3 regions of the Geomicrobium sp. JSM 1781026 genome follow, and region 2 is predicted to be linked to each of the others. Evidence: riboswitches for the same ligand, from Rfam matches in the RefSeq annotation. Region 2 holds a riboswitch; each other region holds the start of a gene.
The links. A riboswitch is a leader RNA that binds a small molecule or an ion and turns the genes downstream of it on or off. The one in region 2 is predicted to bind S-adenosylmethionine.
Positions count from the first base shown of each region.

Region 1: linked by a shared signal. The riboswitch ahead of ACE1TF_RS03595 (methionine ABC transporter ATP-binding protein) and the one ahead of metK (methionine adenosyltransferase) in region 2 are both predicted to bind S-adenosylmethionine.
Region 3: linked by a shared signal. The riboswitch ahead of ACE1TF_RS09320 (methionine ABC transporter ATP-binding protein) and the one ahead of metK (methionine adenosyltransferase) in region 2 are both predicted to bind S-adenosylmethionine.

Region 1 is NZ_JBHFQF010000002.1:124,506-134,988, reverse strand. It holds gene ACE1TF_RS03610 (FAS1-like dehydratase domain-containing protein) at 1-176, opposite strand, end outside; gene ACE1TF_RS03605 (MetQ/NlpA family ABC transporter substrate-binding protein) at 245-1,057, opposite strand; gene ACE1TF_RS03600 (methionine ABC transporter permease) at 1,207-1,875, opposite strand; gene ACE1TF_RS03595 (methionine ABC transporter ATP-binding protein) at 1,853-2,878, opposite strand; SAM riboswitch class I at 2,956-3,058, opposite strand; gene ACE1TF_RS03590 (hypothetical protein) at 3,934-4,290, shown strand; gene ACE1TF_RS03585 (SDR family oxidoreductase) at 4,399-5,241, opposite strand; gene uxuA (mannonate dehydratase) at 5,231-6,322, opposite strand; gene ACE1TF_RS03575 (zinc-binding alcohol dehydrogenase family protein) at 6,341-7,357, opposite strand; gene ACE1TF_RS03570 (TRAP transporter large permease) at 7,370-8,641, opposite strand; gene ACE1TF_RS03565 (TRAP transporter small permease) at 8,641-9,123, opposite strand; gene ACE1TF_RS03560 (TRAP transporter substrate-binding protein) at 9,120-10,130, opposite strand; gene ACE1TF_RS03555 (GntR family transcriptional regulator) at 10,157-10,483, opposite strand, start outside.
Region 2 is NZ_JBHFQF010000004.1:191,638-202,120, forward strand. It holds gene ACE1TF_RS08620 (aminopeptidase) at 1-24, shown strand, start outside; gene ACE1TF_RS08625 (AEC family transporter) at 86-1,009, shown strand; gene ACE1TF_RS08630 (bifunctional 4-hydroxy-2-oxoglutarate aldolase/2-dehydro-3-deoxy-phosphogluconate aldolase) at 1,076-1,714, opposite strand; gene ACE1TF_RS08635 (sugar kinase) at 1,726-2,688, opposite strand; gene ACE1TF_RS08640 (tripartite tricarboxylate transporter permease) at 2,698-4,203, opposite strand; gene ACE1TF_RS08645 (tripartite tricarboxylate transporter TctB family protein) at 4,216-4,647, opposite strand; gene ACE1TF_RS08650 (tripartite tricarboxylate transporter substrate binding protein) at 4,666-5,652, opposite strand; gene ACE1TF_RS08655 (IclR family transcriptional regulator) at 5,736-6,491, opposite strand; gene metK (methionine adenosyltransferase) at 8,016-9,218, opposite strand; SAM riboswitch class I at 9,341-9,454, opposite strand; gene ACE1TF_RS08665 (thiol-disulfide oxidoreductase DCC family protein) at 9,537-9,914, opposite strand; gene pckA (phosphoenolpyruvate carboxykinase (ATP)) at 10,065-10,483, shown strand, end outside.
Region 3 is NZ_JBHFQF010000004.1:324,634-335,116, reverse strand. It holds gene ACE1TF_RS09350 (cysteine hydrolase family protein) at 740-1,330, shown strand; gene ACE1TF_RS09345 (NUDIX domain-containing protein) at 1,281-1,763, shown strand; gene ACE1TF_RS09340 (flotillin family protein) at 1,874-3,460, shown strand; gene ACE1TF_RS09335 (nucleotidyltransferase family protein) at 3,537-4,094, shown strand; gene ACE1TF_RS09330 (MDR family MFS transporter) at 4,771-6,231, opposite strand; gene ACE1TF_RS09325 (TetR/AcrR family transcriptional regulator) at 6,395-6,991, shown strand; SAM riboswitch class I at 7,047-7,154, shown strand; gene ACE1TF_RS09320 (methionine ABC transporter ATP-binding protein) at 7,307-8,329, shown strand; gene ACE1TF_RS09315 (methionine ABC transporter permease) at 8,322-8,990, shown strand; gene ACE1TF_RS09310 (MetQ/NlpA family ABC transporter substrate-binding protein) at 9,002-9,901, shown strand; gene ACE1TF_RS09305 (ABC transporter permease) at 10,102-10,483, opposite strand, start outside.

The DNA of each region.
Region 1 (10,483 bases), on a different contig from region 2:
TGCTCTGCTACGTGTTGGTCGGTATGTAGCGGGCAGTCGAACTCTAGCGGTTCGACAAAACGGCGCACCGCGGATGCCTCAATTGGGTCCGCTCCCCAAAGCTGCTCCCCAGGACAAAAATCGGTACCTACGCGTTCAACTATCGGTTGCCATGCACGTTTCCAGTCTGGTTGCATATGAAAAACCCTCCTTCTATTGGGAAGGAGGGTGCAAAAATGGTGCCAATACGGGTGAGATGGGCGATTTACTCCATCCACTCCGGCTTTCCGAACCCTTCGAACTGCTCGTCAATGATTTCTTCGAACTGTTCGGATTCGATTACATCTACGATGTCTTGAGCAAGCTGCCCGTCTTCGTCCTCGGCACGGACGGCGACGACGTTGCGGTACTGATCAGGCATGTTTTCGAGTGCGAGCGCATCCAACAGGTCCATCTCAGCACCGAGGGCGAAGTTCCCTGGCACAGCGGTAAGCGCTGAGCTACCGACTTGGCGCGGCAGTTGTGCGGCTTCCAGCTCAACAAACTGCAAATCGAGGGGGTTGCCGGTAATGTCACGGGCCGATGCGGTGAGCTCGTCGATGCCGTCTTCAAATTCGATGAGCCCTTCTTCTTCGAGCATGATGAAGGCGCGGGCGGCGTTGGTCGGATCATTTGGAATCGCAACTTCCGCGCCTTCAGCAACGTCGCTCAAGTCACTGTATTCATCGGAATACAACCCCATCGGTGCAGTCGGAACGGTGATGAGCCCGACGAGATCGAGGTTGTTTTCTTCAGTGAAGTTCTCAAGGTAGACGGTGTGTTGAAACAAATTGGCGTCGATTTCTTCATTTGCTAGCGCATTGTTCGGATACACATAGTCGGAGAATTCTTGAATGTCGACGGAATACCCCTTTTCTTCCAAGCCGGGCACGATTGCCTCCGACAACATATCGCTATAAGGACCAGCGGTAGCTCCCAATGTGATGTCGCCAGCCGTCTCCTCGCTGCCTTCACTTTCGTCTCCGCAAGCGGACAATACCAATACACTTCCTAATAAGAATACGGTCGATTTTTTCAACTGATTTCTCTCCTTCTCTATTTAGATACTCTCTTTAGCTGGGACATGGATCTTACTTCTCGTTGCTTGCGTTCCGGGTAGCGCCCCTAGGAGGAATGGCATTTGCTATGACCGTCGCTCCTGTTTTGACCCTTGCACCTCTTGCGGTTTTATGTTCGTTTGTCCACACGCTTAGCGATTAGATCTCCAATTTGTTGGATTACTTGGACGAGGACGATGAGCAACACAACGGTTGCAATCATGATCGTTGTGTCGTACCGGTAATGGCCATAGCGAATGGCAAGATCTCCGATGCCGCCCCCACCGACAACACCGGCCATCGCCGAATAAGCGATGAGACTAATAATCGTAAGGGTAAGCCCTTGAATAATTGATGAGCGGGCTTCTGGGAAGAGGACGTCTTTCATGATCATCCAAGGGGTGGCACCTGTTGAAATCGCCGCCTCAATCATGCCTTTGTCGATATCCCGAAGCGCAGTTTCAACGATGCGCGCAAAGAATGGGATGGCGGCAACAGATAAGGAAACGCTCGCCGCGACAGGTCCAGTCGTTGTACCAACGAGCAGCCCGGTCACCGGAAAGAGTAAAACGAGCAAGATGATGTACGGAATCGAGCGGACGATGTTGACGATAAAGCCAAGTGTCTGCTGCAAGATGACGTTCTGCCAAAACAATCCGCGGTCGGTGACGAATAAAATGATGCCGAGCGGCAAACCGATAATGATCGCGACGACGGTAGATATGCCGATCATCTGCATCGTTTCCACAAATGCTTCTGCCATGTCGGGCAACAAATTAATTAGATGTTGAAAGTCCATCGCGTAACACCTCCACATCTGCTTGTCGTTGCTGAATGTAGTTAATACCCGTTTGTACGTCACCGATTTCTCCGCGCAGCTCCATGATGAATATGCCGAGCGGCCGGTTTTCGATGTATTCAATCGCACCGTGCAAGAAGTTTCCTTTTATGTCGATTTGTTGCAACATATCCCCGATGATGCCTTCACCAGCTACCGTGCCACGAAATGTCACTTTAATAATTGTCCCTGTGCAACCAGCAAGCGTTTCTTCTGGCACTTCAAATGAAACGACGTTGGAGATGAACTCTTGTGTGAGCGCCTCTTGCGGATCAGCAAATAGGTCATATACGCGCCCATGCTCAACGACTTCCCCGTCCTGCATAATCGCCATTCGGTTACAAATCTCTTTCACCACACCCATTTCATGGGTAATGAGTACAATCGTTAATCCTAAGTCTCGATTCAAATTTTTTAACAACCGCAAGATGGATTGCGTCGTCGTCGGATCAAGAGCCGACGTAGCCTCGTCGCACAAAAGCACCGCCGGGTTATTTGCAAGAGCACGCGCTATGCCGACACGTTGTTTCTGACCACCGCTCAGTTGCGCCGGGTAAACGTCACGCTTATCGGAAAGTTCAACTAATCCGAGTAGCTCGTCGACCCGTGCGGGGATGGCTTCTTTCGACTCCCCTGCTGCTCGAAGCGCAAACGCCACGTTGTCATAGACCGTTTTTTGACTAATTAAGTAAAAATGCTGAAAGATCATGCCAATCTTTAGTCTCTGCTTACGGAGCTCTTCCCCCTTCAATTTGGTCATCTCCGTACCGTCAACGCTGACTGAACCGCTCGTCGGTCGTTCAAGCACGTTTATGCAGCGCAGTAGCGAACTTTTCCCTGCCCCGGAGTATCCGATGATGCCAAAGATATCTCCACGTGCAATCGCCAAAGTCACATCCTTAACACCGGTCACCGTTTTCTTTTTCGTCTGATATACTTTTGTCAAATTGTTAATTTCAATCATCTCTCGACCCCCAACCCAATAAAAAAAGACCCTTTTCGTCTGAAAAAAGTCTTGAATGGCAATGTGCACAATTTCACGACTTATCTTTCAGAATTGTTGCATTCTGCTGGACTTGGCACCTTCCTCAATGGAGGTTGCCGGACGTCATCGGGCCATTCCCTCGGTCACTCTCGATAAGCAAAATATGAAGTTAGTAGTAGCTATCGTAATACTTTAAAGCGATAATGTCAACAGAAAATACTAACTTTTCTGATCGGAATTGAAGCATGATTTTTATTGCAGGAAGCGGATGAACGATGTCGAATCTTCTTACATAAGCTCCCTCAAATAGGCTATGCACATCCGGGTGCGAACCCGAAGCGAACATAAAAACCCTGGGTGACCCGCACCAAAAATCGGGTCAATTTTGTGAAAGTATGTAATGATTGCTAGTTTATACCCCCATTAATGTGCGAAAAAAGTAATTGTTAGAAGAAAAAATAAACGGATATTGGTCAATAGACCCTTAATTTCGCAGTCGCACCCTGTATGGGTGCGTGGATTGAAATTCCTGGGTGTTGGATCGGAAAACCATCATCATCGTCGCACCCTGTATGGGTGCGTGGATTGAAATTTTTTTAGCAACACTACCTAAAAAGAGAAAAAGTGTCGCACCCTGTATGGGTGCGTGGATTGAAATAAGGTTTGTCGTATAAATCATAGGCTTACCGTCACACCCTGTACAGGTTCAACTCCCGCCGTCCTCAGCAGGCACATCATACTTATGTATGCGATTGCATTATGCTAGGTTTCGTACCGCTTCTCTAGGGTGCGTGGATTGAAAAATATAGAAGGATGGGGTTGTTTATCCCTAGTAGTCCTGACAGCTCTCGCTCGTCAGGAAAACGAAACAAGGCCGCCACTATATTGAAGTGGGGGCCTTGTTTCATGTTTGTTTACTTTTTCTCTTTTTCCAAGTTGATACACGTATTACAGCTGTTATTCAAAATTTATTTCCATTTTTTCGGATTTATTCTTTTTCTTTTAGGGAAAGGGTAGGCAAGGAGATGATCGGATTGAATCCTTTGCGAGCTGTAACGATTATGAGCGCCGCCGCTTTGTCTCAATCTATGGCAGGAGAATTGGTGCCTGAACCAAGTGAGCCTGTGGAAGAACAAGAAATGGTTGAGGTGGAAGCAGAAGAGGAGCAAATACTCGATGAAGAAGAAGTGATTGGCATTGTGAGTGATGATTTTCAAACTGAAGCGGAAAGTTATCGCTTGATGAATGAAGGGATTAATGATGACGATGAATATGTCATTACCGTAGCAGAGTCCGTTTCGGACGAAAACGGTGACTCGTCCCACATAGCGACACTCAACCGCTATTATGTAAATAAACATACAGGCGAGTTTTGGAAAGAATATGACTAGGCAGTCTTTGTAAAATAGGGTTACTTTTTATGAAAAGTACAACATATATCGGCATTAAAAAACGCCTCTTGCGACGGTGACTTATTACCGTTGCAAGAGGCGACTTCTTTACACGCCGGAATAAGCCATAAACCCTCCGTCAACCGGGACTGTTATACCAGTGACAAAGCGCGATGTTTCGTCATCGGCAAGCCAGAGCAACGTGCCGAGTAAGTCTTCAGGTTCACCGAATCTTCGCTGTGGGGTATGATCGATAATTTTGTTCGCACGTGCGGTACGTCCCCCGTCTGGGGTGGTGAGCAAATCGCGATTTTGTTCAGTGAGGAAGAACCCTGGCGCGATTGCGTTCACACGTATTCCCGTCTCTGCAAAATGGACAGCTGTCCATTTTGTTAAGTTGTCGATGCCAGCTTTGGCGGCACTGTAGGCCGGTACTTTCGTCATCGGAGCCGGGGCCGACATGGAAGAGATGTTAATGACTGTGCCCCCGCTTGATGTCATATCTCGGGCAAATACTTGTGTAGGCAAGAGTGTGCCGACGAGATTTAGACGGAACACGTGATCAAATCCGCTTAATTGCAGATCAAAAAAAGATCGAATATTGCTTTCTAGATCGCCAGTTTCGTACGTTTCTTTTTCGGTGATCGCGTCGGGGTGATTGCCACCAGCACCGTTAATTAACAGGTCGCACGCGCCGAACGTTTTCTTTACTTGCGCGTAAGCCGCAGCGATGCTCGTTTCGTCTAACACGTCGCAACGGACAGCCACAGCTTCTCCGCCTGCAATGTTGATCTGTTCGGCGACTTCTTCACCGTTCGCTACATTTCGGTTTAGTATCGCGACTTTCATGCCTTGGCGCGCGAGCTCTTTTGCCATAGTCCGGCAGAGCACCCCACTGCCTCCTGTAATTACCGCTACTTTCCCTTCTAAATTCGTATGTTTAGGGAGCATGTGATTTCGCCTCCTGATTCGTTTTTTCAACAAGTTCATAAGCGTCCCAAAGACCCCATAAGTGCATGATTCCTAATGCCCGGTCGTACAACCCATACCCTGGACGACATTGTTCGTTCCATAAATGTCGGCCGTGGTCGGGGCGGACGTACCCTGTAAAACCTGATTCGTGATACGCTCTGACGACGTCATCAATTGGAACGGACCCGTCTTTCGTTCGATGGGACGTCTCAATAAAATCCCCATTTTCATAGATACGAACATTTCGGATGTGAGCAAATGCGATGCGATTATGAAAGCGGCGAATGATCGCAGGGACATCGTTTGCCGGATTTGACCCGAGTGAACCGCTACACAGCGTAAGACAGTGAGACGGACTGTCGGAAATGGCCAAATACCGTTCAATCGCTTCTTCACTATTGATAATCCTTGGCAATCCAAACACAGACCACGGTGGATCATCTGGATGGATGGCTAGTTTAATATTTTCTTCTTCTGCGACTGGCAACACTCGCTCTAAGAAATAGTGGAGATTCGCCCATAAATCTTCTTCACTCACTTGCTCATATGCTCGAAGTGAGTGTTCGATCGTCTTCAAGCGTTCCGGCTCCCACCCAGGCATTGTGAATTCAGAGTCCGTCGTTTGTTCGATTAACTCATACGGATCCATCCGGTCAACTTTCCCTTTTTCATAGAAAAGGGCAGTAGAACCGTCTTCTAATTGTTTAAAAAGATCGGTTCTTGTCCAATCAAATACCGGCATGAAATTGAAGCAGACGACGCGCGCGCCTGCCTGAGCAACGTTTTTTAACGTTTGCTTGTAGTTGTCAATGTAACGGTCTCGCGTGTCAGCGCCGAGTTTGATGTCTTCATGGACGTTAATGCTCTCCACGACGTGAAGATGAAAGCCGTGGGTATCGGCGTATTTTTTGACACGCATGATGTCTTCCAGTGGCCACACGTTACCTGCTGGCTGATCGTGAAGAGCCCACACAAGCCCTTCTACGCCAGGAATTTGTTTAATTTGCTCGGCTGTAACGGAGTCATTGCCTTCTCCGTACCAGCGAAAAGTCATTCTCATCGCGCCCAACTCCTTCCACTAAAATTCAATAACGACTTTTCGTACATTCTCAGGTTCATTTTCCAACAGAGAGAATGCTTCTTTAACATCTTTAAAATGAAACCGATGGGAAATGATCGCTTCTGGTTTCAGCTCTCCAGCATTCACTTTTTTAATGACTGTAGGAAATTGATGCGTCTGTAGTCGAGAACCAACAACGTTTAATTCTTTCTTCGTAAGTTGAAAAGAAGGAATGAGTGACGGCTGCTCATTAAACCCTAACGTCACGACCGTTCCGGCAACTGATGCAAGTTGAACCGCTTGCTCAAACGTACTCGTAATGCCGACCGCATCGATCACGACGTTCATCATTTCGCCATCCGTTGCTCTTGTCACTTCTTCTTCCACGTCTGTCGTTCCCGGGTTAATGACTCGATCTGCTCCGATAGACGTTGCGTAATCAAGACGATTCGTATTGAAATCTGACATCCACACTGTCGCCCCTCGCTCTTTTGCGAGCAATAGACAAGCTATGCCTGTCGGGCCCGCCCCCATAATGAGTACAGTGTCCCCAGACTGGATGTTTCCACGAAAACTAGCTTGCGCACCGATCGTCAACGGTTCAATAAGTGCCGCAGCTTCTTCAGTCACGTGATCTTCGACCGGGTGCCAATTTCTCTCATCGGCTCGCATCCATTCGCTCATGCCACCGTCAGCATGCACGCCGTACACGACGAGGTCTGTGCATACGTTCGGGCGGTCGTTCTTACATGCATAACACGTGCCACACGAGCGAATCGGCTCTAGGGCGACGAGGTCGCCCTTTTTCACGTTTGTAACAGCAGCACCCGTTTCTTCAACACGTCCTGCCACCTCATGTCCAATGACTCGAGGGTAAACGGTAAACGGGTTGCTTCCGTGATAAATGTGCATATCCGAACCACAAATTCCAACCGTCGTTACACGTACAATGACGTCAGTTTCGGTTTGAACTTTTGGGCGTTCCGTGTCAACGATGTCGAGTTGGTGAGGTTGTTTTACTTGAATGGCTTTCATCTTCATCATCCTTTACTCAAATAGTCCGGGTAAAAATAGTGATAATTGTGGTACGTACGCAACGATAAGTAAAACGAGAATCGCAACAGCGAAAAATGGAAGCAACTCTCTAACCGTTACTGTAATTGGCACTTTTGCAAATGATGACGCAACGAACAAACAAACCCCGACCGGTGGCGTAGAAAGTCCAATCATGAGTGCGAGCACCATGACGACACCGAAGTGAATCGGGTCCATACCAATACTTGTCGCAACCGGAAGTAGTACGGGGAACAAAATGACAAGTGCCGCGATGGTCTCCATAAACATTCCTAGCACAAGCAATAAAAGAATAATGAGCAGAATAACAAAAATCGGGTTCTCTGTAATCGAGAGAATACCGTCAGCTATGACAAGCGGCACACCTTCACTGACTAGAATCCAGCCGAACGTGTTCGCAAATCCTACGAGCAAAAGGATGGAAGCCGTTGAGATGAGTGTGTTTTTAATGATGGACGGTACTAGCTTGAGATTTAACTCTCGATAAACAAATTTTCCAACGAGAAACGCATAGATCACACATACGACAGCAGCTTCAGTTGGTGTGAAATACCCACCAAGAATCCCCCAAAGAATAATAACGACCATAATTAGCGCCCAAAACGCCCCTAAAAACGTTTTTCCAATTGTAGAAAGTGACTGCTTCTCCCCTTTTGGATATTGGCGCTTCACACTAATGATGTATGTGACGATTAAAAATCCAATCGCAAGCAACAAGCCTGGGATGGCTCCAGCCAAGAACAAATCACCGATGGAAATGCTAGCGAGCGTACCGATAATGATCATCGGCAACGATGGAGGGAGCATCGGTCCAACTGTTGATGAAATTGAGGTAACTGCCGCTGAAAAACCCGACCCGTACCCTTGTTTTTTCATCGCTGGAATCATGACTGATCCGATACTCGCTGTGTCCGATAACGCCGTACCTGAAATCCCAGCAAACCCAAGGGAAGAAGCGACGTTCGTCAGCGCAAGTCCCCCGCGAATGCGCCCGACAACCGCATTAGCAAAGTCAATAATTCGATTCGTAATCCCGCCAGCATTCATTAAGTTTCCTGCAAGGATGAAGGCTGGAATCGCAAGCATGACAAATGAATCAATTCCGGCAAACATCGTTTGCGGAATGACTGTAAGAGGTACGCCGGCAACGAGTAAGTAAATAAGTGATGAAATCCCTAAGCTAAACGCAATCGGTATCCCAAGAGCAATGAGTAATAAAAACAATACGATGACGAGGATAGCCATTAGCTTTCTTCTCCTTTCTCGTCATGGGCACCTTGCAGGCGTTCAATGATGGTCACAACCCCATACACGATTAACAATAAACCGAGGATCGGTACAGCCGCATACGCATAGGCCATAGGTATTCCTAGTGTTGGCGCGTAGAAATCTAACCCTAATCCCGTAAACTGTATACCAAACACGAAAAGTACCGCTGAAAATAAAATAATAAGCACACTAATGACGGTTTCATAGATTCGTTGAATTGATTTTGGAAGTGCCAAAATTAACATGTCAATGCGGATAAATTCTTGTTTTCGTAAAGCCAAAGGAGCTGCCGTAACAATTGAATAAACAAATAAGTAGCGAGAAAGCTCTTCTGTCCACGTAAAGTCATACGGAAAATACCGGCTCAGGATTTGAATGACGACGACGAGCAATAAACCAGCAAATAATAAGATCGTCGTTGTTCCAAGTGTCGCATCGACTTTTTCCATCTGCTTCATTCACTCTCTCCTCCTTCACCTTCAGCGAGAATATCTAAGTACAACTCATTCTGTTCTTCTGTGAAGTACTCTTCCAGTGCTGGCATCATTGCTTCACGAAACGCTTCTTGGTCCACGTCGTCATTAAATGTCATGCCTTGCTCATCTAATCGCTCTCTTACCGCTTCGGTTTCTGCTTCATGTAAATCTTGAGCATACGCTTCTGCTTCAGCCGCTGCTTCTTTGACCGCCGCTTGCTGATCTGCTGGCAACGCTTCCAATTGCTCGGTGCCAACGACCACATATATCCATGACCGCACGTGCTCGGTTTCATTTAAGTATTGTTGCACCTCATAAAATCCGTTGCTCTCAATTAAGTCATTCGGATTTTCTTGTCCGTCGATCACCCCTTGTTGCAACCCGGTAAACACTTCGCTCAAACTGAGCACTTGCGGTTGTGCTCCTGCTTGTGACCACGCATCTAAAAATAACGGTACGTTTGGTACACGCATATTAAACCCGCGCAAATCTTCCGGCGTATTAATTTCAACATTCGACGTTAAGTTCCTTGGTGCTCGTTCCATATAAAAAAGAGGTGTGAGTCCGATATCACGCTCGATATCGCTTTCAATAATGCCACCTAATGGGCCTTCAATGACACGACGCATATGGTCCTCATCTTCAAATGCGTACGGTACGGCGAGCATGACCGCGTTTGGCGTCCACACTTCTAACGTCTCTCCAGTAATCGTGAGGTCGGTTGCACCGTAGCGAATGGAGTTGATGTTATCTACTTCACTGCCTAACTGACTGTTCGGAAAAATATCAACCACAACAGCACCGTCTGTTTTTTCTTCGACGAGTTCAGCAAACTCTTCGGCTGTTCGGTGCCACAAGTGACTCGAATCAGAAATGTGTGTCATTTTCCAACGAGTAACATCCTCTTCTGAGGAGGAGGACGTTTCGGCTGCGCATCCGCCGAGTAGCAGCACAGCACCAGAGACACAAGCCAAAAACCCTTTCCACATTGCCTACACCTGCTTTCTAGAGGTTTTTACTGAAAATAATCCGGAAATTCCGCTTTTAGCGGGGATTGGTCATACTGCAACAACGTCAAGTGCTCGTGCATAATTTCCATTCCAGCTCGTTCATCTTTTTGCTCAATTGCCTGAACCATCGCTTCATGTTGTTCAATGAGGAGGTTCCAATTCAATTTCAAGTTCATGCTCAATTTACGCAATCTTTGCGAATGCACATCCATACGTTGTATGACTTGCCAAACACGTTTTTTATTTGTACCTTCTGCTAAGAACAAATGAAAATCGCGATCCAACAAAAAAAGGGCTTGTTCATCTTCTTTCTCCTTGGCAAGCTTTTGCTT
Region 2 (10,483 bases):
AGAAAAGGCGCTTGGGCGATTTAAACTTTTGTGACGGGCACCCTCTTGACGAGGGTGCTTTTCCTTGTGAATAGGAGTTCCTGCAATGGGCTACTTTTTGTCTGTATTTCTTGATGTGATTTTTCCGATTTTATTGTTAATGGTCATTGGTATTCTCATGCAAAAGAAGTTTCAGTTTAATATCCGGGCACTGGCAAATCTACTCACGTACTGCTTTATGCCTGCTGCCGTATTTCTTAACCTCGCACAAACCGAGCTAGACGTCCAACTGCTCGGCCAAGTGCTCGTGTTTTTAATCATCTATACCGCACTCATGATGATCGTTACGGGACTACTCGGAAAATCGTTGCAATTAGATCAAAAACAATCGGCAATACTTAAAAACAGCATCGGTCTAATGAATTCCGGAAATTACGGATTGCCGATTAGTCAGATGCTATTTCAAGCGAACCCCATCGGGTTGAGCGTTCAAATTATCGTTTTAATCTTTCAAAACATTCTTACGTACACGTACGGTCTATACAACCTCATCTCTGCTACGAAAAGTGGACTTGAAATTGTCATCGCCATGTTACGACTGCCCGTCATCCATGCGATGATCTTAGGCATTATTTTCAATGTATGGAACATACCGATCCCAACACCACTTTTAACACCGATCGAATATTTAGCAGATGGTTTCATGGCAGTCGCCCTCATTTTGCTAGGCGCACAAATTGCCCTCATCAAAATGAGTAAGCTGAACCGCGTCATCATATGGGGAACGATTGGCCGACTGCTTGTCGGGCCTGCTGTTGCCCTCGCTGTCATTTGGACGCTTCAGATTGATGGCATTATCGCACAGTCTCTGCTTATTGCCAGCGCATTGCCGACGTCACGTAACAGTGCTACGTTGGCATTAGAACACGATGTTTTGCAAGAAACAGCTGGGCAAATCGTACTTTTTACTACGCTTCTTAGCGCAATTAGCGTCACCTTTTTCATCTATTTGTCGACGGTGCTCTTCTAACATGTACAAGACGCCTAGTAAATCACGAAGAAAAAACCCAGTAGGTGCCGGGTTTTTTCTTCGTGATTATTTTGATTTGACTCCCGTAGCAGCCGTTACAAACTTGGCTGCGTGATCACGTAAGCCTTGCCAATCTTGCTCGTCAATGAACGATTTCTTTAATAGTGCCCCGCCCGCTCCAGCAGCTACTGCTCCTGCTTGAATATATGATGCAATGTTTGTTTCGTCAATTCCACCGGTTGGCATCATTTTAATGTGGCCAAGCGGCCCTTGTAGTCCTTTAATAAAAGCTGGACCGAGCGTATCTGCCGGGAAAATCTTAACCAAGTCTGCTCCGAAAACGTGAGCTTGGTGCGCTTCTGTCGGCGTGTATACCCCGGGGATGACGATCACACGGTTGGCATTTGCAACACGGATGGTTTCTTCATCTAAAATCGGAGCAAATATGAACTCTGCTCCTGCGTCAATCGCTTCTTGAGCAGCTTGACCATTCAGCACGGTCCCTGCCCCAACGACAGCCCGATCCCCAGCCACTTGCTTACACTTCTGGATAGCCTCTAGTGCGCGCTCAGAGTCAACGGTCACTTCAAGACCGGTGACACCACCTTCAACGAGCGCACGAGCAATATGTTCAATCTTGTCAAATGGCAGCTTCCTTAACACTGCCACAACGCCTGATTCGAGTAACTGATCAATTTTCTCCATCGTGATCTCTCCTAACGTAAAACGTCTTTACTCGTTTGATTTAAAAACAAGTCTACTTCTTTGCGCGTAGGTAGACCTTCAATATCTCCCGGTGAACTCACCACTAAAGCACCTACCGCTGCACCGAGGTTGACGGCGTCATGCAACGTCATCTCCTCTAGTATTCCGACAATGACACCGGAAGCAAAACCGTCTCCAGCACCAATCGGATCAACGACGCGATCAACAGAATGACTGTTTACAAAACCACTTTTTCCATCTCGCTCGGCATAATAGGAATGGGTGGAACCATTTTTTATGACAATTTGTTTCGCACCGTCTAGGAACGCACGATGCGCGATTTCTGACTCATCGTTTGTCCCATACATCCACTCGGCCTCATCTAAGCCTGGGAGGAACAAATCGCTTAATCCAGCGAGTTCTCTCATGCGATCCCGTGCTCGGTCTTCACCGTACACTTCCATAATTTTAAAACGTAAGTTCGGATCAAAAGAAACGAATAACCCTAATTTTTTCGCGAGGTGTATCGCTTTCGTAATGACCTCATCACAGCTTTTACTAATGAGAGGAGTAATGCCTGTAATGTGAAGAACCTTTGCATTGCGAAACAGTTCCTCATCGATCAGGTCACTACTCATTTGGCTCGCTGCCGAACCTGCACGATAATAATGTACCGAACCTTCATTTGGTCTTCGGAATTCTTTAATAAACAAACCCGTTGGTGCAGTTGGTGATGTTGTTACAAAGTTCGTATCAACACCTTCTCCACGAATGGACTGAAGTAAGTACTGGCCAAGTTCATCATCCCCAACTTGGCTCATCCACCTTGCAGAGTGCCCTAACCTTTGAATGCCAATGGCTACATTGGACTCTGCACCACCGTGGCGCTTTGTAAACGTATGCGTGTATCGAAGTGGGCCTTGCGACCCCGCTTCAAAAACGACCATCGTCTCTCCAATCGTTACTACATCCATAGAAGCCTCCTAATCGTGTGAAACCGTCTTTCCTTTTCTATTTTTAAATAACTTCATAAATAACGGCGTGAATAACGATAAAATGGCTAATACAATAAGGGTTGCTGCAATTGGACGTGTAGCAAAGATCATCATACTGCCTTCAGACATCGTTAACGCACGGCGAAATTCACTTTCTGCCATCGGTCCTAAAATGAGCGCAAGAACGATTGGTGAAGCAGGGAACCCATGCTTTTTCATAAAGAAGCCGATGATTCCAGCCCCAAGAACAACGTAGACATCAAAAATGTTGTTATTAATGGCAAACGCGCCGACTGTGGAAAGTACGAGAATGATCGTAATCATTAATGTCTTCGGAACGAGTAGCACTTTTGTAAATAAACGAATGCCTAATAGTCCAATAATGACCATTACGACTGCGGCAACAAGCATACCCGCAAACAAGATGTAGATTAACTCACCGCTCGTTTGAAAGATTTGCGGTCCTGGTTGAATTCCTTGAACAACAAAGGCACCTAACATGACCGCGGCTACTGCATCACCAGGAATTCCTAATGTTAGTAGCGGAACCATAGCTCCACCTGTTACCCCTTGGTTTCCAGACTCAGCAGCTGCAATCCCTTTTGGATTCCCTTTTCCAAACAGTTCCTTATCTTCTTTTTTCGCAAAACGCTGGGCTTCATTGTATGAAACAAAGGCAGCGACGTCTGCACCTGCACCTGGAATAATTCCGATTAAGGACCCTAAAATCGATGATTTCGTCATTGTCGGAAACAGCCTAGGCATTATCCGCCAATTCGTTTTTAGCAACTTGGCCGTCACTTTTAACGGTCCGCCTTTTTCCTTAAAGTAATCGTCAGCCATAATAAAAGCTTCAGACACCGCAAATAGACCAATCATAATTGGGATAAAATCAAAACCTTCTAGCAGTACGGGTTGATCAAATGTATATCTCGGATAACTCGTCATCGGGTCCATACCAATGGTTGCAATCAAGAGACCGACTACCCCAGCAATTAACCCTTTCACGAGCGATGACCCAGCGATACTAGAAATAATACTAAGACCAAATAAAGCTAAACCAAACATTTCAGGCGCACTAAAACTAAGCGCAATGTTGGCGAGTTGTGGGGAAAGAAAGATCAACATGAGGACACTAATAATTGACCCAAACCCTGAAGCAATGACCGCAACATTTAGAGCCGTTCGCGCATCTCCTTTTTTGGTCATTGCATAACCGTCCATTGCGGTTGCTGCCGCTGCTGGTGTACCGGGTGTGTTTAATAAGATCGCAGCAATCGATCCCCCGTAAATGGAACCGAAGTAAATCCCAACTAACAACAATAACCCTGGTATAGCTTCCATACCAAACGTTACAGGTAAGAATAAAGCAACACCCATTGTAGCCGTCAAGCCTGGCAATGAACCGATGATTACACCTAGCAAAACCCCTGTAATTAATAATATCAGAATCATGGGATCTGCTAAACCGAGAAAGCCTTCCCACAGGTTCATCTAAAACCCTCCTTAATAAAGCACCCCATGAGGAATAGGAACATTTAACAATTGTTCAAATGCATATGAAACCGTAACTGGCAACAAAATTGCTGCTGGGACGATAAAATACCAACGACGTTCACCGAGAATAAGTAAATAACCGACGGTAAACAACAGAGTAGAGACAACAAACCCGATCGGTTGAACTAGAAACACATAGACACCAAATATTATCATAATAAGAACAACATTTATGTTCATTTTGCTATTTGACTTGGCGGGTGTTTGAAAGGCTAAAATAATGGCAAGCACAAGTAACAACACACTCAAAACTTGTGGGAAAAAGGCGGGACCTGGTGCGGTCCCGCTCGATGAGTTGAAACTTTGAGCCATAATAAAAGCAGCGACTGCAAACACGAGTAATAATAGGCTAATCACGTGGTTAGCATGAAGTTTTTGCATCCGGCTCGTCCCCTTCTATTAATCTAAATCTAAGGAAGGAATCAATTCTTCAAATAATGAATTTTGGTCGTTCATCAACTCTGTAAATCCTGCTGGATCTTCATAACGATATCCGAGTTGCAGCGTATCAATTCGCTCGATAAACTCTTCATTTTCGGCTGTAGCTGCTGCAGCGTCAGCGAGGACGTCAACAACCTCATCAGGCGTGTCTGCAGGCACTGTAATCCCTCTCCACGTACCAATAGACAGATCAATTCCAGATTCGCTTAATGTCGGCACATCTGGTAGAGCGTCCACACGCTCGTCCGCCATAACAGCAAGGACGCGTAAATCTCCGCTTTCCACTTGGTTAATCACTTCAGCTGGACTCACACTAACGGCATCAATATGCCCACCTAATAAGTTGTTCACTGCTGGAGCAGCTCCTTCAAACGGCACATGGTTAAAAGAACCATCGATTTCTTGCTCTAATGCTGAAGCTGCCAAATGCCAGATCGCACCTGTTCCAGAGTTACCGATTTGCAAATTCTCACCAGACTCTACCGCTTCAATAAAGTCGTCAATCGTTTCGTATTCAGAATCCGCTTGCACAGTGATAGCAGCTGAGTCTTCATTAAGAAGAGCGACAGGTTTAAAATCTTCTTCATAATTTAAGTCCGCTAATCCACTATGAGGAAGCGTTAACAATTCGACCGTCACGAGTGTCATTGAATGCCCGTCCGCAGTACTGTTTGCACCTGCTTGCATACCTACTGCACCACCGCCACCTTCACGGTTTGACACACTCACAGACTCACCAATTTCATCTTGCAAATAATCTGCAAAAGCTCTTGCTACCAAATCTGTTCCGCCACCCTCAGCATAAGGAACAATAACTTCCATTGAACTACTTGGGAAATTAGCCGCAGCATCTTCGCCGTTCGCATCTGTTGAATCGTCCCCGCCACATGCTACAAGACCTAATACTGGCACAAGCATTCCTAAACTTAGAAAATATTTTTTCATTAAAACTTCCCCCTATATTCTGTTTCACTGCACCTTTGTTCCTTATTGCGGAACGCTGTTCTTCTTAAATGAGATAAAGAAATCTATTGGTATCCTAATTCTTTCGATATTCTCCCGCACGTCGCTGTTAATAATCCAATCACTTCTTCGAGTCTTTGATCATCCATACGGTCCAACGGACCTGTAACACTCACACCATGATTGACCTCTCCAAGATGATTAAAAACGGGCGCTGCTACACACCGAATGCCTCGTTCGTGTTCTTCGTTATCTACGCTATATCCCAAATCTTTAATACGTGTAATGGCATCTTTTATCTCTATTTTTGTCGTTAATGTATGCTCTGTGAATTTCTTTCGACTCGTCACATTTTGGAAATAGTGTTCCAATTTCGAATCGGTTAGATGTGATAATAATACTTTCCCTACACCGGTACAATGCATAGGTGCCCGACGCCCGATCCTTGAATAGATTCGAATCGTATTCGAATGATGTTCTACTTTATCCAAGTAAACAACTTCAAAGTCTTGTTGTTCAACGAGATGGACAATCTCATTTGCTTCTCTACTCAAATCATCTAGAAACGGCCTCGCAATCGCCGTAATTTCCATTTGTTTTAGAACATATTGTTGCATTTCTAAAAATTTTAAACCTAACCGATAATTACCATTATTCGGTTCTTGCCTTACGTAACCATGATCTTCCATACTACTGAGAATGCGGTGCACTGTACTTTTTGCCACCCCTAAACGATGGGATAATTCAGTAACACCAAGTCCAAAATGATGATCTTTCAACAAATCTAATACGCGCAAGGCTCGGTCGATTGATTGTATCATCATCCCCCTCCTGTTCTTCATTAAGGAACGCTGTTTCACTTTTTCTAAAACGAATTATAGCCCTAGGTGAAAGCGGTGTCAACAAAATTCGACATTGTTTTTTGACGATTCCATTCTTAGTGGCTTGCAGAGTTTTTCTTCTTTCTTTGTAGGTAAAGGGTTAAGGCATGTACCACTTAGCATAAATTCCCAAATTAAACGAGTTCATTTATTTTGCATCGCCATGTAATCTAATCGGCGGTGACGAAATGCCGCAATGACCAATCAACGTACTTTGTTTAAAATGAAATGCTACTACTTATTGATTTCCAATGCTGGCGGATCGCTTGTGCTCTGGAAGTTTATGTGCATAAAACAAGGTTGAAGTTTGATTTAGAAAATGAACGTTCATAGATCGTCCATTATGAGGTGAACTGTGTTGTTTTGAAGCGACCTATATAGAATGAAGATTTTCCTGATTAACGCTGTTGGTTGTTAGGTTGGAGGGGTAGCGCGATGCTGGGTGCCATTTTGCGCGTAAGTTTGCCTAGTTTACCAATTTTGGCGCTCATTCAGCTAAACTCCTGCGCAGTTTGTTCCAACTGGTGCGCAGATTCAATGCCCATAAGCAAGCAACCTGTCGGCCCCAGCGGGGCCGAGGCCAAATCGGACTCGGTTCGGTGCGGTTCGCGCCGACGTCTTCGTAGCACAAGGGCGACATCGGTTCGGTGCTGCCTCCTGGCTACGGTGTGTGGAAAAAAGTCCAAATGCCCCATATCTTCATATTTGTGACATTTGAGAAAGAAAAACCATGATTTTAAACGTGAATTCGCACATAAACGGTGTCAACTGTCACAAATTGTGCGATTTGTGACAGTTGCATGCCGAAAGTGCCCGGTTTGAGGGCTGGATTGTCACATACGTGACCGGTCATCACATGCTTGTGCGAGGTGGTGGGCCTCGGTGAGGACTTTTCACCCTTCGGCAAACGCTTTTCGTGTTGCCCCTAACCCTTGCAGTGACGAACAACGATCGACAACGAAGCTGTCGAAGTGCAACGAGATGAATTTCAACACGCAATATGCAAACACTCAACCGCAAAGACCGATCTCAGTCATCCGATTCAATGAATTTCTTAAGTTCAACTTATATAGATCATCATGAAAACGATCTAGATCGACCAGTATCTGGAAAAAACCAGCGTTTTAACACGATCTAGATCGTTCCGGGGGTGATCTAGATCACCGACATCTTAAAAATACCCAAATGTTATACAACGAGTAGTTTTTGCTCACAAACACGATCGCAACCTTGGTTGAACTGGAATGTACACGCAACTTTTTCGTATACTCGGGTGTCAGGAGTTCCGGCTAGCATGGCTCAATCGGGAAATGAACGTGACGCGCTGTGTCATTTTTATAACGTGAATATATAGTATAAGAATTTCTCCATCAGAGGGTAAACGATCTTGTATAAATGGCATGACTTCTTTGTTTCTAGCCTACATTCATATAAAAAAGCCCAGCCACTGGCTGAGCTTTTTGTTTAGATTCCTGATTCTGCTTTTAGCTGATCTGCTTTATCAGTACGTTCCCACGGAAGATCAACGTCTGTTCTTCCGAAATGACCGTATGCAGCTGTTTGCTTGTAGATCGGTGTTCTCAAATTGAGCATGCGAATGAGGCCAGCCGGTCGCAAGTCAAAGTGACGGTCAACGAGTTCGAGTAAAACGCTCTCCGACACCTTTCCGGTACCAAATGTATTGATGGAGATGGATACAGGTTTGGCAACGCCAATTGCATACGCAAGTTGTACTTCACATTTGTCGGCAAGTCCAGCGGCAACGAGGTTCTTTGCGACATACCGCGCGGCATAAGAGCCGGAACGATCCACTTTTGTTGGGTCTTTACCAGAAAAAGCACCACCACCGTGACGAGCAAAACCACCATACGTATCGACAATAATCTTTCGTCCAGTTAGGCCAGCATCACCTTGTGGACCACCGATGACAAACCGCCCTGTCGGATTAATAAAGTATTTTGTTTTGCTGTCGATCCATTTTTCTGGTACAACCGGACCGATGACTTCTGCTTTAACATCCTTTTCAATTTGTTCGAGTGTCACTTCAGGATGATGCTGGGTCGAAATAACGATCGTATCAACGCGTACTGGTTCATGATTGTCGTCATATTCAATCGTCACTTGTGTTTTTCCGTCTGGGCGCAAGTAATCCAAGACGCCATCTTTTCGTACTTTCGTTAGTTGTCTTGCAAGACGGTGAGAAAGCGAAATCGGCATTGGCATATACTCTGGAGTTTCATTATCTGCATAACCAAACATTAACCCTTGATCTCCCGCACCAATTTCATCAATCTCTTTGTCGGTCATAACGCCTTCGCGTGCTTCTAACGCTGCATTAACACCTTGAGCGATGTCTGGGGATTGTTCATCAATGGCAGTAATAATTGCACAAGTCTCTGCGTCTAGACCATATTTTGCCCTCGTGTAGCCAATCTCACTCAACGTTTCTCGTACGATCTTCTGAATATCGACGTATGTGGTCGTCGTAATTTCCCCTGTCACAAGAATAAGTCCCGTATTCGCTACAGTTTCACATGCAACCCGGGCATTCGGATCATGGGTGAGAATTTCATCCAAAATTGCATCAGATACTTGATCACATATCTTATCTGGATGCCCTTCTGTCACTGATTCAGATGTAAAAAGCCTTCGGCCATTTGCTTCCATGTTTGTTTCCTCCTCAAACAATTCCTACTTACTCTATATGTGTAGATCCTTAATTCGTGCCGTTTGAACATGAAAAAGCCCCTTCACCTGTGAGGGAAGGAGCATTACATTTCACCTTTCGCCTCTTATCTTGCAGAACACAAAGTCGTGTTTTGCCAGGTTGGCACCATTCCTGCACTCGGCAAGTGGTTGCTGGGTTTCATCGGGCCTGCCCCTCCACCTTCTCCTGATAAAAGCCTACTTGAATAATATAAAGGTTATATAGAAGAATTGCAAACGAGATGGCTTCTTTTATTGTGTTATACCATTTATAAGAATTTAGCTAATTTTACAAAGTCCATCCTTACATGTACTGCCAATCATCGGCCGATTCGCCGCAATTTTTTCATATAGCTTTTTGCCGATGGGTCGTATTGGAGTTTTGGACCCAAAGTATAACGGCGTGCGAAGCAGCGGGTGCAAACGTAAAAGCCGAATGACACCATCATACCCTCCGTACACATACGTATCATCAACGAGTACGTACATCTCTCGTTCAAAATCGGCGTATCGTGCAAAAGGATAGTGTTTTTCTAAGTTTTCTTCGCGCGTAGACACCCATTTAACTTGGCGAAATGTGGCATATTTTTGCAACTTCTCCTTCGTGTTTTGACAAAGTGAACAATGGCTATCATAAAACACAACACATGCTTTCATCCAAAATCGCTCCTATCTTGTTTTTTACACAATAATCATGGCACATTTGTGAAATCGAAAAATAGTATAGACTATAAGTTAAAATGTGTTATACTAATTTCAAATTCACACTTTCGTATCGTGAACAATGTGAGAAAGGATTTTGCCAATATGAGTACCGTATCTTTTGAATCTGCCCTCCAACATTTATTAAAAGGGGAACACGTTGAACAGGACCTTCCTGAGTCCAGATTAGTAGAAAGAGCGCTCTCACGCAACGAAGGTGTGCTAACGAAGTCTGGAGCGTTTGCAGCAACCACTGGTTTGTATACGGGTCGATCCCCGAAAGACAAATTTATCGTTGATGAACCGACTATACATGAAGACATTGATTGGGGTGTCGTGAATACCCCTGTAGAAAAAGATGTGTTCTCTTCTTTATATCGTAAAGTTGTTCACTATTTAGGGCAACAAGAAGCGTTGTTTGTGACACACGGCTATGCCGGAAAAGATAAAGATTATCGTCTGCCCCTGCGTGTGATCAATGAGTTCGCGTGGCATAATTTATTTGCCCGTCAATTGTTTATTCG
Region 3 (10,483 bases), 130 kb from region 2:
GTGCAACATCGGTGCGGTGCTTTACTTTGAATGGATGCTTGGTGTTGGTATTTTCTAGGAGATCGGTGATCTAAATCACGCCCAAAATGGTCTAGATCACGGTAAAAAGGTCGATTTTCCCAAATACTTGACGATCTATATGGAATGAGCTAAACATTTTCTTTATTTGCACTGTTGTGTGGAGGGGGTAGCGCGGTGGTGAGTGTCTTTTTGCGCGCAGATCTAATGTTAAGAAGCGAGCAATCGGTCGCCCCCAAGGGGCCGAGCCCGATTTTACTTGGGAATGAAAAGGATGGTTCTCTGAACCCGTTGCCGCAGGGGGTGAGGGCACATGCGGGCAAGACGAACGAACGTTCTGCGCGCAAGCTTGCCTTGTTTAACGATTTTGGCGCTCATTCCGCTAAAGTCCTGCGCAGTTTGCTTCCACTGGAGCGCAGATTCCAGGCGGAAGTGCCAACGACACGTCGGCCCCAGCGGGGCCGAAGCCAAATCGGACTCGGTTCGGTGCGGGCCGCGCCGATATCATATGGGTACTTGAGGGCAAGTATGTGTGGTTATAGAGTGAAACGAAATGGAAGTAAGTATATTCCCTGCAAATGACGTGTCGAACGTGTTTCGTGATAACTACGAATGTACGCTAGCAGATCGTACCTCTACTTCGCCTGTCCACTGGATTTTTCAGGAAGGTATGTTATATTCAAATTTATACGTACATAGGTTGAACGGGGGAGGCGAAGACATGATAACGAAAAATGATGTATTGCTTCTAATTGATATTCAGAAAGGGTTTCACAACCCGAAGCTGGGATCACCTTACGATTTGGGTGCTGTTGAAAATATGAGAGATTTACTGAAGCTATGGCGAAAAAACAAAAGCCGTGTGATTCATATCCAACATACTCCAAAAGAACGAACGTCTTTATTTCACCCGAGTAAAGAAGGACACGACTTTATGGATGGATTTGTCCCGGAAAATGATGAAATTTGCATTCAGAAGCCGACGAACAGTGCGTTTATCGGCACTGATCTTGAACAGGTGCTCAACGATAACCATCCGGAAAGGGTGTATGTGATTGGACTAACGACTCCTCATTGCGTTTCAACGACAGTGCGAATGAGTGGGAATTTAGGCTTTTCAACGGTGATAATTGAAGATGCGACGGTTTCTTTTCCAATTGGAGAGTACGATGGGGAAACGGTTCAAAAGCTAACAATTGCTACACTTAAAGATGAATTCGCGAGTGTAAAAACAACTGAACAAATCAAGGAGTCGTTTACGATTGAAAACGAGACAGATGGCGGTCGCCCTCATCAACAATCAACAAGGTGAATATTTGTTTCTCAAAAAAAGGAATGACCACGACTTTCTTGCCGGTTTCTATGTGCCGATCGGCGGTCATATTCGGCCCGAAGAGCTGATAAACGTGAAACAGGCGTGCCTTCGTGAAGTATATGAAGAAACTGGTTTGGAGCAAAAAGATTTACACAATGTACAATACAAATATTTGCTCGTCCGGTACGTTGATGATGAAATTCGTTTGCAATATGTTTTTACGATGTCGACCCTTGGAACCCCGACATCGAGTGAGGAAGGCGATCTCTACTGGCTCACATCTGAGCAACTACTAACACGACGCGTGACGCCTCCGATTAAAGCAATGGTCGAGCATTTTGAACGGGATGGCAAGGAGACGAACGACATGTTTGTTGGTACGCTAGGAACTGGCGGATGGATGCAATGGTCGACATTAATTGATTGTTGAATGTTGTCAAAAGACGTGGAAATTCGATACAATTGGTAAGAGTTTTCAGTAAATGCGAAACCTTGCAGTAGAAAAGTACGTAACAAGAATAAAAAAGGAAGGTGATTATTTTGGACATCGTATTTATTTTCATTATTTTAGGTGTTGTCGCTGCACTTGTCCTAATCTTTGGACTTATCGGTTTTATCTATGTGAAGAGACGTTATAAAACAGCGACGTCCAATGAAGCACTTATTATTACAGGTCCGAATTTAGGTGACCCAGAAAAGGACAACCGCATTTTCCAAGACGATAATGGAAGAAGTATGAAAATTATTCGTGGTGGTGGGCAACGTTTAAAGTTTTTCCAAACGAGTACGCCTGTTGATTTAAATTCATTTCAAATTAAACTGACGACACCAAAAGTGTACACTAGCCAAGGGGTACCTGTTGTTGCAGATGCGATTGCTTCCGTAAAGATTGCAGATTCTCTTCACGGTATTGCAAACTATGCAGAACAATTTCTCGGTAAGAAAGAAGGAGAAATTGAGCAAGAAGTTTCAAAAGTACTCGGTACGAACCTTCGTGCGATTTTATCAAAGCTCTCAGTTGAAGCGATTAACAATGATCGTGAATCTTTCTCTCATCAAGTTCAAGACATCGCTCAAGTTGAGCTCGATAACATGGGTTTTACGATTACATCATTCGGCCTTGATGATTTACGTGACGCCGATGAAGAGAACGGATACTTAGAAAATCTCGGTCGTCCGCGCATTGCTGAAATTCGTAAGAAAGCGGACATGGCAGAGTCAGATGCAGAAAAAGAAACGAGAATGTACAAAGCGAAAAACGATCAAGAAGCGAAAGAAGAAGAAAATACACGTGCGACGACCATTGCTGAATCACAAAAGAACAAAGATATTAAAGATGCAACATTCAAACAAGAAACTGAACGGGCACGAGCGCAATCTGAGCAAGCGTATCAGTTAGAACAAGCCCGATTAAATCAAGAAGTGAAAGAAGAAGAAATGCAAGTGCAGTATATCGAACGCCAACGCCAAGTTTCACTTGAAGAAGAGGAACAAAAACGACGCAAGGCACAAGCCGATGCAGATGCGTATGACATTAAAGCAAAAGCTGAAGCAGAAGCTGATAAAGCGAGAATTGACGGTGAAGCAGAAGCTTCCATTCAACGTGCCGAAGGTTTGGCCCAAGCGGAAGTCATCCGTGAGAAAGGCCGTGCAGAAGCCGAAGCGAAAGAACTCATGGCCGAAGCAATGGAGAAGTACGGGGAAGCCGCTATAATGGAAATGATGATTCGCTCGCTACCAGACATTGCAAAAGAAGTTGCTGCCCCACTTAGCAAAATTGACGGCTACAAAGTCATTGATATGGGTGGCTCAGACTCCAAAGGTGGTGCTCATAAAATTGCTGGCAATGTAACGCAAACGATGCTCGGTGTGCAGGAAAGTTTGAAAGAAGCAACGGGAATGGACTTAAAAGAGATGCTCGAAAGTTTCGTTGCTCGTGGCAATTCTAGCGTAGGCAATACCGTGCGTGAAGGCCAACCTCAGTTTGCTGCTGCTAAAGACGAAACTGCGGCAGAAGCCGATGCGAAAGCAGAAGAGTCGTCCGAACCGGAAGCGTCAGAAGACACGTATTCCACATCAGCAGAAGAAAACCTTGAATCCTTTTATGACCGTGACAAAAACGACTAGAAAGTCTCATGCCCGTGTTGAGGTTTGTTCTTAACGCGGGCATTGTTATGAGCTTTCGAGAATGGAGAAATGTGTAATGAAGAAAGAGGATATTGAACAACTTATTAGTCAAGATGAATATATGGTGAAATGTTTACGCACAGTCCGAAAGCTAAACTTACCTGATTGTTGGATCAGTGCAGGCTTTGTTCGAGCAAAAGTGTGGGATCATTTGCACCAATTCACAAAAAGAACAGAGACGGACGATGTGGATGTCATTTATTATGATCCCGACCACGTCACGGAGTCGTTTGAAAAGCAGATCGAACAGAAACTGCACACCGCCTGTCCGGATGTCCCTTGGTCTGTCAAAAATCAAGCGCGTATGCATACGCTTAACGGTACAGACCCATATGAATCATCGCTCGATGCTGTCAGCCAATATCCTGAAACCGCTACTGCCGTTATGGTGAGAATGACAAATGCTGGCGCAATTGAGCTCGCTGCCCCTCATGGCATCTCTGACTTGGTCAACTGTGTAATAAAACCAACACCGATGGCAAAAGAACACCCCAGCGTGCAGTCGGCTTACAATCATCGGGTCAAACATAAAAAATGGGACAAGCGTTGGCCACAAGTGCGTGTAGAAAGATAAGAGGCGAGTAGGTTGATCAAGGAATATACACATTATAAATGTAAGTAATTTTTAATGAGATTTTAAGGGTAGCTGCATAAATCGGTGTCAGATTTGTTTTTCGTACGCGTGTGGACATAATCTATGTAAGTTGAACGAAAGAATTTCTTCATAAACCTATGGTAAACCAACCGATAGAGCTTTAAAGTTCAACATCATCAAAGATAATCGTACACTATAGACGTAGCAATGAATGGTTTCTATGACTGCCATTGACATTCAAAGTGTATGAATAGCTTTCATGGTCATTACTTAGCAAACTTAGTTAACACTGTCGCTTTTTCAGTATCGTTGATTGGAACGAAAGGAGATCACGCTTGTGGAAAAAGGACCGAGACGAGACCCCACAGGTCGTAAGCAGTTCACTGAAAAAGAGGAGTTAAAATACGTGTAACAGTGTTTAGCTTGATATATATAGAAAATTCCATAGATAAGGGTATATGATGGGATAATTTGCGATTGCAATGCTTCATGTTCTTGAAATCCCCACTCGAGCTGGACCCGCTGGTTCACTTTGACGAGTAGTTTAGAGAGTGAGATGCATTTTTCAGCGCCAAAGATCTCACGGATATTGTCCCTCAGCAGATATCAAAGCAAAAAACGCAAACACGCCCAATATAGGGGTGTTTGCGTTTTACTATTCACTTTCTGTCGTTTTCGGTTTTTTTGAACGAATAAATAACGCAATGACGAGAGCAATAATCGCAAAGATAAACCCGAACGAAAAACTTTGTTGAGCGCCGATCGTGAGGGCTTCAATTTGCTGTGTAGCAGTCGGATCTTCAATACCTGAGAGTGCATTACTTCTGCCTGTTTCCATAATGGAAATAAAGATGGCAGCACCGATCGCACCAGAAACTTGCATGAGTGTATTAAAGATCGCCGTACCGTGCGGGTACAAATGCCGTGGTAAGTGGTTGAGCCCGTTCGTTTGCGCAGGCATCATAATCATCGCGACAGAAACCATCACAAAAATGTGCTGAATCGCAAGGATCCACTCGTCCACACCTGGGGTGGAGAATCGATACGTGAATACGGTGATGACGAGTAAAATGGCTCCTGGAATAATGATCGGGCGCGGACCAACCTTATCAAAGATTCGCCCCATGATTGGAGACATCGCCCCGTTTATAATCCCACCTGGCAACATAATGAGTCCGGTAGCTATCGCTGTGAACAGTAACGCAGATTGCATATAAATCGGCAGAACGAGCATGAGTGCAAACATCGTCATCATGACGAGCATGACAATAATTAAACCAAAGGCAAACATCGGGTAGCGGAATACACGTAAATCCAGAAGCGGATCTTTCATTTTAATCTGGCGGAATGCGAATGCGGCCAGCCCGATAAACCCTGCAGCAAGTGAAGCGATGACAATTGGGTCTGCAAGTGAGGAATCGCCTTTTCCAGCGGTGCTAAATCCGTACACAATTCCTCCAAAGCCGATCGTAGACAATAAGAATGAAAAGAGATCAAGTTTTGGCTTTGAGGTTTTCGTGACGTTCTTTAAGACGAAGTAACCGAATACTAGAGAAAATAGGGCAATTGGAATCACGAGAAAGAAGATCCAGCGCCACGATAATCCTTCAATAATAAACCCAGAGACTGTAGGCCCGATTGCTGGAGCAAACATGATGACAAGTCCCATCATACCCATTGCTGCCCCACGCCTTTCTTGGGGAATGACAGCAAGAATGACATTCATGAGTAACGGAATCATGATCGCGGTCCCGACCGCTTGCACAATACGTCCTATAAGAAGGAAGGCAAAGGTTGGGCTAAAACCGGCGACAATTGTACCGAGCGTAAACAGTGTCATCGCCGTAATAAATAGTTGTCTCGTTGTGAATCGTTGAATGAAATATGCAGAAATTGGAATTAAGATTCCGATGACGAGCATATAGCTAGTCACGAGCCATTGAGCTGTACTTGAGTTCACGCCCAAGTCTCCCATAATGGCTTGTAAAGCCACGTTAAGAATCGTTTCATTCAGGATCGCAACAAAGGCGCCTGAAAGAAGAACGGCTAATATCGGTATCGGTTTTACATTCGGTAAGTCTTCCTTTATTTCAGCAGTTGTTGGTGCATGTGCCATAGCCGTCCCTCCTAAAAAATATATATGGCTTGAATCAGCAAGATGAATCGTACCATGATTATTTACGAAACGCAATCGTTTCGAAACAGTTTCGTTTCGTAAATTTGCACTCTGTATATCCTGGTGATACGATGAAATGACTATAGGAAGAAGGAGGCTTGTCATGAGTGCGATTGAAAAGAAGAAGGGACGCCCTTTGGACAAGAGTCGGGATCGCATCATCATGCAGTCGGCACTAGAGCTCATTGGAGAACACGGATATGAACGTGTATCGATGGACCGTATTGCTCAGCACGCAGGCGTAGGAAAAGCGACGATCTATCGAAGGTGGACGTCAAAGACACATCTCGTTATTCAGGCCATTTCAGACGTGAAGCCGTTTGAAGAGATCTTACAAGAAGTGGAGCAATTTAATGATTTACGGGATCAATTGTTTCATCTAATGGCGTCTAGCTTTCGAATCGAAGATGAATCGATTCAACGTGCGTATGCAGCGATTGGAAGTGCAGCTTCACAAAATCAAGAATTAGAACTTGGGTTACAGCAAGGGTATTATCACAAGTTTCGGCTTGCTTTCTTCGCAATACTCGACCCATACATGTACCCAACCCCAACACTCACGTTGGAACAGCTTGATTTAGTCGCAGATATCGGCCCATCAATGATTCACTACCGAACGATTGTAACGAAGAAAATGGTTGATGCGAATTATATTTATCAGATTATTGATGAGTTGATTTTGCCTAAGTTATGCCATTGAAAGAATAGTTGACAACATAGTTGTAGGGTGCTAAGATTCAAGCATCAACTAAATATCCTTATCTGGAGTGGTGGAGGGACTGGCCCTGTGAAACCCGGCAACCGGCAAGCAATTGCAATGGTGCCAATTCCTGCAAGGTTGCAAATGCCTTGGGAGATGAGATGGAACGTACGATTAACCTTTCTGCTCATCTTCTAGCAAAAAGGTTATTTTTGTTTTATCCAAACGAAACGTATGCTTGTTTATTTTTTTCGAACTTAAAATATAGTGAATAGGTAAGGATACTTGGAATAGAATGGATAGGGGGTGCATCAATTGATTCAAATGAACAATGTGTCAAAGTCTTTTGTGACGAAAGAGGCACACATTCATGCAGTAAAAGACGTGAACTTAACGATAGAATCAGGAGAGATCTTTGGCATAATCGGTTATAGTGGTGCTGGAAAAAGTACACTTATACGCCTTCTTAACCTTTTAGAGGCGCCTTCATCGGGAACGGTGAAAATTGCCGATTACGACATGCTGAATTTAAAAGGACGTGCGCTACGAAAGGCGAGGCAAGAGATTAGCATGATTTTTCAACACTTTAATCTCCTCTGGTCGCGGACGGTTCGGGAAAACATTGCGTACCCGCTAGAAATTGCCGGTGTACCAAAAAAGAAACGAAATGAACGAGTGGACGAACTCATTTCGCTTGTCGGCTTGGACGGTCGAGGCGGTGCATACCCTTCGCAACTGAGTGGCGGACAAAAGCAACGCGTTGGCATTGCTAGAGCACTTGCGAATGACCCAAAAGTATTGCTATGCGATGAAGCGACATCTGCACTTGATCCAAAAACGACGTCTTCGATTCTCGAGCTTCTTTATGAAATCAATCAGAAGCTAGGATTGACGATTGTGCTCATCACTCATGAAATGCACGTCATTCACAAGATTTGTGGGCGAGTTGCCGTCATGGAAGATGGAGAAGTCGTCGAGCAAGGAGCAGTGCTTGATGTGTTCAAACACCCTAAGAAAGAAATTACTCAAGCGTTCGTGAAGCAAATTACAGAAACCGATGGTTCATTAGAAGTGATTGAGGATCAATTGCACGATGAAAAAGGTACAGTCGTGAAGTTGACTTTTGTAGGTGACGAAACGGAGAAGCCTGTTGTGTCTGATCTCATTCGCAACGTAAACGTTGACGTGAATATTTTACAAGGGAACATCGCACGCACGAAAGATGGGAGTTATGGTTCATTGTTTATCTCCCTTGAAGGAACCTCTGACGCAGTAACAGAAGCACTTGCCTATATTGAAAAGCACCATGTTCAGGCGGAGGTGATGAATGATGGGTGATGAATTCCTCAGTAATGTCAATTGGGATAATATGCTCGATGCCACGTGGGAAACAGTTTACATGAGCGTCATCGCTATTTTCTTTACATTTATTCTCGGCATTGCCCTTGGTTTATTGCTATTTTTGACATCAAAGAAACAGATATGGGCGAACCCTATCATTAATTGGATTGTCGCTGCGTTTGTCAATGTGTTTCGTTCCATTCCTTTTATCATTTTAATTATCTTACTCATACCGTTTACGGTTGCAGTACTCAACACGATGCTCGGGCCACAAGCTGCACTACCGGCATTGATTATTGGAGCCGCTCCCTTTTACGCAAGGCTCGTTGAGATTGGTTTGCGTGAAGTAGATAAAGGGGTTATTGAAGCTGCAAGATCAATGGGCAGTAACCAGTTCCAGATTATATTCAAAGTGTTACTCCCAGAATCAATGCCAGCGCTCGTCTCAGGGATTACCGTCACATCCATCGCACTTGTTGGTTATACAGCGATGGCCGGAGTGATCGGTGCTGGTGGTTTAGGGGATCTTGCGTTTCGAGATGGTTTCCAAAGAAATAACCCTGAAATAACGTTTATTGCAACGATTATCACACTCGTTATCGTCTTCATCTTTCAAGGTATTGGAGACGTTCTAACTAGAAAATTAGATAAAAGATAGGGGAGAGTTTGATGAAAAAGTTTTACACCGCAATTGCAGCAGGATCGTTAACGTTAGCCTTAACGGCATGTGGCACTTCTGATGAAGAAGGAACAGACGAATCAGCAGGAGATGCACCAGAAGAGACGGAAGAAACTGGGGATGAAGGCGATGATGAAGCAGCCCAAGATGGCGAAACACAGTCACTCGTTGTCGGTGCATCAAACGTTCCTCATGCAGAAATCCTAGAATACGCCACAGACCTACTAGAAGAAGAAGGCATTGAATTACAAATCCAGACATTCAATGACTATGTAATGCCAAACCAAGCCCTTGACCTTGACGAGTTGGATGCCAACTACTTCCAACACATTCCGTATTTAGAGAGTCAAATTGAAGAACACGGATACGATTTTGAGAACGTCGGTGGTGTTCATATCGAACCGATGGGGGGATACAGCCAAGAGTACGGATCATTGGCAGACCTTCCTGAAGACGCACATGTTATTATGAGCGACTCTGTCGCTGACCACGGCCGCGTATTAAGTTTGTTTGAAGCCGAAGGCTTAATTACCATTGCTGATGGCATCGATCCAATCTATGCAACGATTGATGATATTGACGAAAACCCGAATAACTTTGACTTTGATCCGTCGTACGAAGCCGCTTTACTTCCACAAGCGTTCGATGTCGGTGAGGGCGACGTCGTGTTCATTAACTCTAACTACGCCATTGATAACGACCTAAACCCTGTCGATGACTCCATTGTCGTCGAGAGTGGTGAAGATAACCCGTATGTGAATGTGATCGCTGTGAAAGCTGAAAATCAAGAGGACGAGAACATTCAAACACTCGTGGACGTTTTGCAATCTGATGATGTGAAACAATTTATTGAAGATCAGTATGAAGGTGCCGTCCTTCCGGCTGAATAATGAAAACCCCTCCAAGCTTGGCAGCTTGGAGGGGTTTTGTTGTGTCGTCCTTAGGTTGCGTATAGGCATAGCAAGGTGCCTGCCAATAGAATCTAAGCCGTGCTTGTTTTGGCTCGATCAGTGGTTGCTTCTTGTCTCACTAGTAGCAATTATGTGGGTTAACGCCAAAATATACCTCTTTGATATTGTTGAGGTTTTTCTTACTTTTTGTTGCGGTATAAATACATCGTTAAAGGTGCGAAGATTACGATGAAAATTGCCGATGTCAGGAGAACGAGGCCAATCTGTTCAAAGGTCCCAGTTCCATGCATCCAACTCCGTACGGCATTTGCTAAAACGGAGATGGGGTTTACCTCTACAAAACCTTGAAGCCATCCTGGCAGCGTGTCTGGATCTACGAAAACATTACTTACAAATGTTAGTGGAAACAGAATCATCATACTGACCATCATTAACGATTTGTCTGAGCGCATAATAAGACCGAGCGTTGTCCATAGCCATGATAAGCTGAATGAGAAAAATAAGATGAGGACGAGAGCAACCAAGACGCCGGATACGCCCCCTTCCGGTCGAAATCCTAAG